DNA from 2 places in the Bacillus sp. NPDC093026 genome. Region 1 is predicted to be linked to the other one. Evidence: a T-box and tRNA genes for the amino acid it is inferred to sense, from the RefSeq annotation. Region 1 holds a T-box; the other holds one or more tRNA genes.
The links. The T-box of region 1 lies ahead of glyQ (glycine--tRNA ligase subunit alpha). A T-box ahead of a tRNA ligase gene usually reads a tRNA of that ligase, here a tRNA-Gly.

Region 1 (4,433 bases):
GAAATCGACCTTTCTTAATCGAGTGATTGGGCAAAAAATTGCCATCATGAGTGATAAGCCCCAAACAACACGAAATAAAATTCAAGGCGTACTCACAACAAACACGTCACAGACGATTTTTATCGACACACCAGGGATTCATAAACCGAAGCATAAGCTTGGGGATTTTATGATGAAGGTGGCTCAAAATACACTGAAGGAAGTCGACCTGATCTTGTTTATGATCAATGCACAGGAAGGCTATGGTAAAGGTGATGAATTCATCATTGAACGACTAAAGCAAACATCAACACCGGTGTTCCTTGTCGTCAATAAGATTGATCAAATTCACCCAGATGAGCTGTTTCTTTTAATTGATGAATACCGCACGCGTTATCCTTTTAAAGAAATTGTGCCGATTTCAGCTCTTGAAGGCAACAACATTGATACACTTCTTCAGCAGATTGAAGGTTATCTTCCAGAGGGCCCACAATTTTATCCGGCAGATCAAGTAACAGATCACCCAGAGCGGTTTATTATTTCGGAATTGATTCGTGAGAAGGTACTACATTTAACAAGAGAAGAAATTCCTCACAGTATTGCTGTTGCAATAGAATCCATCAAGCCAGATGATCATGGAATAATTCATATTGCGGCTACCATTGTCGTTGAACGAGATTCGCAAAAAGGAATCGTTATTGGTAAACGAGGCAGTTTATTAAAAGAAGTGGGACAAAAAGCACGAAGAGATATTGAAGCACTTCTAGGATCAAAAGTTTATTTGGAGCTTTGGGTAAAAGTTCAAAAAGACTGGCGCAATAAATCTACTCACTTGCGTGATTTCGGATTTAGAGAAGACGAATATTAAGAAAACGCAGCATCTATTACAAAAACTGACATGTTGCGTCTCGATTAGTAAAAATTGTTTATCATGAAATGGAGGTAGCCTGGTCAAGATAAAATTAAATATGTTGGATGTAGCGTTGCTGCTTCTAATAAAGAAAGGTGGGGTTTTTATGTTGAATTTTACATGGAACGTATTTTCACAAACAGGAAGCGTTGACACGTACCTTCTTTTCAAAGAGTTAGAAAAGGAGAACCTGGAAAGACCCGATGTACTTGAAGAAGAAATGGCACGTCTTGATTTTCCAATTTTATAAGTCTTGATCCCCTCCAATGCTCGGAGTGTAGACAAATGCTCATTAAAAGTGAAGGAATTGTCCTTAGAACAACAGATTATGGCGAAACAAACAAAATTGTCACGCTGCTTACAAGAGAACATGGGAAAATTGGCGTAATGGCAAGAGGCGCTAAAAAAACAAACAGCCGCCTGTCCGCCATAAGCCAGCCGTTTTTATACGGAACCTTCCTTATCCAATCATCAACAGGACTTGGAACGCTCCAGCAAGGTGAAATGATTGAAAGCATGCGAGCCATTCGGGAAGATTTATTTCTAACCGCTTATGCCGCATATATGGCGGAGTTACTTGATAAAGGAACAGAAGAAAAACAGCCTTACCCTTATTTGTTTGAGCTACTTCTCCAATCTTTGCGCCATCTCAATGAAGGCACAGATGCTGATATTATTTTATTTATAGTAGAAGTCAAAATGTTGTCAGTGATGGGGATGAAACCTGAACTGGATCAGTGCGTGCACTGCGGTAATAAAGAAGGGCAGTTCCATTTTTCGATTAGAGAAAACGGATTTATTTGTCAAAACTGCTTTGCCAAAGATCCTTACAAACTGCCCCTGTCCCCAGCAACTGCAAGACTTCTCCGTTTGTTTCATTATTTTGATTTATCAAGGCTTGGTCATGTTGATGTCAAACCACAAACCAAGCAGGAAATTCGTCAAGTTCTTGACCATTATTATGATGAGTATTCCGGTCTTTATTTAAAATCGAAAAAGTTCATGAACCAGATGGAAAATATGAAAAAGCTAATGGGTGACGAAAACAAAAGTTGACATCTCCCATGACTTTTTGTAAGATCATCTAAGATCAATATGTTGCATTGACAGAAAGAAGTACTTACGTATAATCCATAAAAGCGACCTTAGGACGGTGCAAGCTAAGGATGGAGGCGTAACGAAAGGCATTCTTGAGCAACGTAAAACAAAGCGGCTGGATGCTACGATTCCAGCAAATAGGGTGGAACCGCGGGAAAAACTCTCGTCCCTATGTTTGCAAGGAGCCTTGCGAGCATAGAGACGGGAGTTTTTATGTTCAAACTGAGGTTCTAGTACGCATTCACCATACATAGCGGTGGTTGCGAAAAAGATGGAGGTGCGATCATTGAATATTCAAGACATGATTCTGACTTTGCAAAAGCATTGGTCAAATGAAGGCTGCGTATTAATGCAGGCCTATGACACAGAAAAAGGTGCAGGTACGATGAGTCCATACACGTTCCTTCGAAGCATCGGACCAGAGCCGTGGAAGGTTGCTTATGTGGAGCCTTCAAGACGCCCTGCTGATGGCAGATATGGAGAGAACCCAAACAGGTTGTATCAGCATCACCAATTTCAAGTGATTATTAAGCCGTCACCAGATAACATTCAAGAGCTGTATCTTGAATCATTAAAGGCGCTTGGTATTGAACCACTGAAACATGATATTCGATTTGTTGAAGACAACTGGGAAAATCCATCTCTTGGATGTGCAGGACTTGGCTGGGAAGTATGGCTTGATGGAATGGAAATTACGCAATTTACATATTTCCAGCAAGTGGGCGGTTTAGAGTGCAAGCCTGTTTCTGTAGAAATCACTTACGGTATTGAACGCCTTGCTTCTTATATTCAAGACAAAGAAAATGTCTTTGATTTGGAATGGACAGACGGCTTTACTGTCAGAGACTTATTCTTAATGGCTGAATACGAGCATTCTGTTTATACATTTGAAACATCTAATACAGAGATGTTGTTTGATTTATTTACAACGTATGAAAAAGAAGCACATAGCCAAATGGACAAAGGTCTTGTCCACCCAGCATACGATTATGTTTTAAAATGCTCACATACATTTAACCTGCTTGATGCAAAGGGGGCCATCTCTGTAACAGAACGAACAGGGTATATTGGTAGAGTGCGCCAGTTAGCAAGAAAAGTAGCCAAAACGTATTACGAAGAAAGAGAAAAACTTGGATTCCCTATGTTAAAAGAGGAGGCGGCTTCTCATGAATAAACAAGATGTATTACTCGAAATTGGCTTAGAAGAGATGCCTGCTCGTTTCATTCCAGAGAGCACAAAGCAGCTCGGAGAGAAAGTAAAAGCTTGGTTTGTGACGCAAAATATTTCTTTTCAGGATATTGTGTTATTCAATTCACCGAGACGCCTTGCTGTGTTAGTCAAAGGCGTAGCAGAAAAACAAGAAGACATGAAAGAAGAAGCAAAAGGACCAGCTAAAAAGATTGCTCAAGACGCTGAAGGCAACTGGACAAAAGCTGCGGAAGGTTTTGCACGCGGTCAAGGAGCGTCAACTGATGATCTCTATTTTAAAGAGATCAAAGGTGTTGATTACGTCCATGTGCAAAAGTTCCAAGAAGGCCAGCAAGTAAAAACACTTCTTCCAGCCTTGGGTGATATCGCCGCTTCTTTAAGCTTTCCGAAGAACATGAGATGGGGAAGTGAAGATTTACGCTATATCCGTCCGATTAAGTGGATTGTTTGCTTATTTGGACAAGAGGTCATTCCTGTTGAAATTGCAGGTGTGAAAAGCGGCAGGGAGACAAGAGGACATCGCTTCCTTGGTACGACTGCTGTTATTGATTCACCTGCTTCTTATGAACAAACATTACGAGACCAATTTGTCATTGCAGATTCGGAGAAAAGAAAACAATTAATTACAGAGCAGCTTCAAGTTCTTTCAAAAGAAAAGGGCTGGGTGATCCCAGTTGACCCTGAGCTTTTAGAAGAAGTAAATGACCTTGTGGAATACCCAACGGTGTTATTCGGTTCCTTTGAGGAAGAGTTTCTTGCATTGCCAGAAGAAGTATTGGTAACGACAATGAAAGAGCACCAGCGCTATTTCCCTGTAAAAAATGAGCAAGGTCAATTACTGCCGCACTTTATTACAGTAAGAAACGGAAACAGTGAGGCATTAGAAAATGTCGCAAGAGGAAATGAGAAAGTACTTCGTGCACGTCTATCAGATGCGGCGTTCTTCTATAAAGAAGACGAAAAACTTGTCATTGAAGAAAATATTCAAAAGCTGGATAAGGTTGTATTTCACGAGAAGCTTGGAACCATTGGTGACAAGCTGAAGCGAGTAACAGATATTGCTACTCGCCTTGCGGCACATGTGGGTGCAGACGACGAAACAATCGCGCGCGTTGAAAGAGCAGCAAGTATTTCTAAGTTTGATCTTGTCACTCAAATGGTCTATGAGTTCCCTGAATTACAAGGAATCATGGGTGAGAAATATGCAAAAGCACTTGGCGAACATGAAGAAGTCGC
Region 2 (4,433 bases), on a different contig from region 1:
TATATAGAAATGCTTCCCTTTTTTCAATCTGTTCTTCTAAATAAAACGAATCATCTACATCTTTACAGACATATGTGAGATGAGCAAGATATTGTACATGCAAAGTTCCATCATCCTGAATCGTTGAGTGCAAAAGCTTTGCTTTCGCTTTCGCTTTGACAATCTCAACATGTCTTCTAGCGAAAAGCTCCTTCTTTCGATCTACTGCTTCAGCATCAGAAATAAGTTGCGGCTGTCGCATCACATGGCCATTTATTAAATACTCCAGCCTGTCTTCTACCGTTTGTTGTATTAATCGTTTCACACAGACACCACCAAACTTTTATTAAAAATCCTCTGTTTGGTTCATTCTATGTTCCTATGGACGCTATTTAGTATTTAAAGGTGTCTGTAACAACTCAATCCCTTTGATGATCTCTTGTTTTACTTCTTCGTCATTTTCACGATCAAGAGCTTTCTCCAGTTCAGGAAGCTGCTTTTGATCGCCAATTTTGCCAATCGCCCAAGCAGCAGTTCCTCTTATAACTGGTCTTGGATCTTTGTGCATCAATTCAACTAAATCTGGTAAGGCGGACGTGTCTTTAAAATGAGCAAGCGCCAGAATCGCATTCCGCTGAATAGGCTTTTTCCCCCGCCATGATCCAGATATATAACCATATTTTTCTTTGAATTCACGATTGCTTATCGAAAGCAGCGGCTTTAAAAGCGGCTTTGCAATCTCAGGGTCCGGCTCCATTTCTGGATGAAGATGAAAGTCTTTTCCTTTATTGATTGGACAAACCGTCTGACACGTATCACACCCATACAAGCGATTTCCAATTTTTGAACGAAACTCGTCAGGTAAAAATCCTTTTGTTTGCGTTAAAAATGAAATACACCTTTGAGAATTGAGCTGTCCCGGATTCACAAGAGCCCCTGTTGGACATGAATCTACACATTTATTACACGTCCCGCACTGTTCTTCAATTTTCTCATCTGGTTCAAATGGAACATTTGTAATCATTTCAGCCAAGTACACATAAGACCCAAACTCTGGCGTGATAATCATACAGTTCTTCGCACTAAAGCCAATGCCCGCTCGCTCTGCTACAGCGCGATCAGACAGCTCACCTGTATCGACCATTGATTTCGTTCGTATATCTTCGTGCTTGTTGCGCAAAAATTCCTCAAGCATATCGAGCTTCTTTTTCAGCACTACATGGTAATCTGTTCCCCATGATGCCCGGCAAAAGATGCCTCTTCTAGCATCTTTTGTACTTCGAGGCGCATTCTTCATCTTAGAAGGATAAGCGAGCGCTATCGCAACAATTGATTTTGCTTTTGGAAGGAGCAAAGAAGGGTTTGTTCTTTTTTCGATATCGGGTTCTTCAAAGCCCGACAAATACCCTAATGATTCATGTAAGATGAGTCGGTCCTTTAATGAATCAAATGTATCAGCACTTGCAAATCGAATTTTATCTACACCAATTTCTTTTGCATATTGAATTAACTCTTCTTTTAATTCTCCAACATGAATCACCTTGCAAACCTCCTTTCTTTGTTTCTTCTGTTGTTTTCAGTATAATACGAATGTATCATGACCGATTGGAGTGAGTCACTGTGAAGATATATATGGAAATATCTCATCAACAAAGCCCGTCTATCCATGTTGGGCAGATTGAATATTCAAATATTGAAATTGGTAAATCACCTCAAATGTTAAAAGGTCGATTACGGCTCTTTCAAGAATCTCTATTTTTCGAATATGAAGGAAAAGCACTAGAAGAAGTACCAGCCATTAAAGAATGGATTGACCTTATAAAAAATGTTCCCTTTCTTCCAATTCTGTCTGATATTCAAAAAGAAACATTTATTGACTCTATCAACTCCGTACAGGACTTGTCGACATTTTTCTCGTTAAAATATTTTTTACCAATTCTCACACTGGATGCTGACCGTCTAAAAGAGCCGCTTTTGCTCAAAAGAAGTGATTCTAGTCATGTTGAATGGATAGATAAAGCAGGACAGAAAGGCTTATTTTCTCAATCTGGATCAGCACAAATATCCACAGAAACAAAGAATATCCTTCAAATCATCCTTTTTCCACCCTCTATTTCCTGGGAAAAGAGTGATGCACTTCTTCAATCTTTAACAAAGATGTTCACACAAATACATGGCGGTGAAAGCACATATCATATTTTTGAAAAAGCACTGTAAATCATCCATGGTGCTTTTTTACATTATGTTAACATAATAAAAAACGCAACACTTCGTTTATCTATGAAACGAAATACTGCGTTATAAACAAAATGATGTATTGGAGCGGGTGATGAGAATCGAACTCACGACATCAGCTTGGAAGGCTGAGGTTTTACCACTAAACTACACCCGCATCAATCTATGTCAAACAACGTCACCACATTGACTTTTATTATGTTACAACTTTCTTAATTATTCGTCAAGAGAATATGAAAATTTTTCGTCAAAAAATTCATATCCTCCTTTTATATTACGATAGCTTATTAATCTACTTGAACAAAGCATGGCTAATATCCTTTAATGCTTTGTTTGAAAATCCTGCCCATTCACATCTGTATCTGAAACAGACGTTAAATTAAAAGGCAATTCAACAAAACTGCCCTTTGTCATTGAAAAGGTATCGTCGTCCAACCCTATACTTCTATGAATTTTAAGATCATCATGTTCACGTTCTAGTAAAATGAGGATGTTTGCCTTTTCATTGGTTTCATCTTGCCTTTAAACTAGCAGAAAATTCTGATGTCTCATGAGAAAGCAGTTTGCTGTGTTTATATTGCTCTATAATAATGAACATTTCTTTGTTCTCTTTCGTTAACCCTTTCACATCAACTCAATATATTCAGCTACTGCATTGAAAAGATTCTTTTCTCTTGTTGTCACTTCCATATTTTTCTTTGAAGACGCATTCACCTTTTGTGGTTTCTGACTCTTTTTTGGTTTCTGTTGGTGTTGTCTCGACCTTTTGATAGCAGAAAGACAGAAAGTCATATTGATCGCCTTTTTCTCTCTTTCAATATGTCTATCAATATTCCAATTTTTGGGATATTGTACAAAAAAGATGAAGGAATTTCCCCTCATCTTTTTTTCTGACGGATGGTCGAAATTATTGTCACGGCTAAAAAAACAACAAGAAAGATAACAATCATTAAGATGAAGAAATTCGGTTTGATTTGAAACGTAAATGCAGATTTCCCCTCCATTTCAAAGGCAAGACTATTAAGTAAAAGTTCGTTATTCGTTTTTGATTGGAACAGATGATAAAATAGTACACCAATTGTTAACATCGGAAATCCTAAGAAACCTAAAAAACCGCCAACAATGGCACCTTGTTTTATTGCTTGTAGGTTCATGATCTTTGTCCTCCCATTCCACCAAGTAATAGCTGCTTTAAAATCGATTTACCATCTCCCATAAACGGAAGAAGGTATAGTAGCTGAATAAAATACGTAATGGAAAAAATGAAAAACCCTGTCGATATTGGATTTTCTTCTAAAAATAAAACGGTCACAATGATTCCAACTGCACCAATCAAGCCAGGAACGAGCGGTCCAAGCAATGTAATCCATACCTGTTTTTTATGATATGGATTTAATACGGGCCTTACAAACTTGACTGACATCATATCGCTGGCAAAGAAACCTTGAGGACCATCACGTCCAGCGAACTTCCGATGCGCATACCCATGTGCGGCCTCATGCAAAGCAGTCCCAGTAATTAATCCAAGATAAATAATTGAAAAATAGATCGCAATGGCTACAATAGATGCATCCGGAACGAATAAAAAAGCGATTCCTGCCATTACCATGAACAGCAGCCAGAAAAAGATAATTTTACGTGTAACCATTCGCAATGCAGTCATCAATATTTGAAAGAATGAATGCCCAGTGCAATCAAACCGCTCCTTCAACTTCACTTGATACTGCTTAAAAAATTGACAGCAGGCCGTGACAACTGGATAAGGTGAGCGATAATGGATGGAAAGCAAATGGTGCTGATTAAGCCCTGTGATTAGCTGATAAAAATCACGAGCAATCACCGACTCATCTACTTGAAACAAATCGGCAAGCTCTGCCGTGATATTCGCTTCTGTCCTCTTTCCGTCAACCTTCTTTAACATATGATATGCACTCTCATTAATCGGGAGTGTGCTTCCATATTGCGTATCAGTCAAATGCTTCTTTTGTAATGTCACATAAGGCGCAAGAGCTGGGACTCGCTCGATCTTTAGCTTACTATTAAGAAGTTGAATCATGTGAATACCTCCATGAAAAACCTTTGTATATGGCAAAGATGAGCAATATTTCAAATCCTGCAACAAGTAGCCACTGAAGCATTTGACTTGATTCTCCCATGACATAGTTACCGATAAAAACAATCGGAATCATGATCAAAATAAGCGCCCCAAATGAAAAAAT

Region 2: it encodes a tRNA-Gly, which carries the amino acid that the T-box ahead of glyQ (glycine--tRNA ligase subunit alpha) is inferred to sense. The anticodon was not compared.

The regions. Positions count from the first base shown of each region.
Region 1 covers NZ_JBIVPN010000003.1:40,402-44,834, forward strand. Annotated here, with positions in the region: gene era (GTPase Era) at 1-847, shown strand, start outside; gene ACIQCE_RS09155 (YqzL family protein) at 996-1,139, shown strand; gene recO (DNA repair protein RecO) at 1,175-1,945, shown strand; T-box leader at 1,984-2,161, shown strand; gene glyQ (glycine--tRNA ligase subunit alpha) at 2,274-3,161, shown strand; gene glyS (glycine--tRNA ligase subunit beta) at 3,154-4,433, shown strand, end outside.
Region 2 covers NZ_JBIVPN010000001.1:924,335-928,767, forward strand. Annotated here, with positions in the region: gene ACIQCE_RS04695 (amidase domain-containing protein) at 1-304, opposite strand, end outside; gene queG (tRNA epoxyqueuosine(34) reductase QueG) at 368-1,516, opposite strand; gene ACIQCE_RS04705 (hypothetical protein) at 1,600-2,196, shown strand; tRNA gene ACIQCE_RS04710 (tRNA-Gly) at 2,298-2,371, opposite strand; gene ACIQCE_RS04715 (hypothetical protein) at 3,093-3,368, opposite strand; gene ACIQCE_RS04720 (PqqD family protein) at 3,365-4,270, opposite strand; gene ACIQCE_RS04725 (hypothetical protein) at 4,254-4,433, opposite strand, start outside.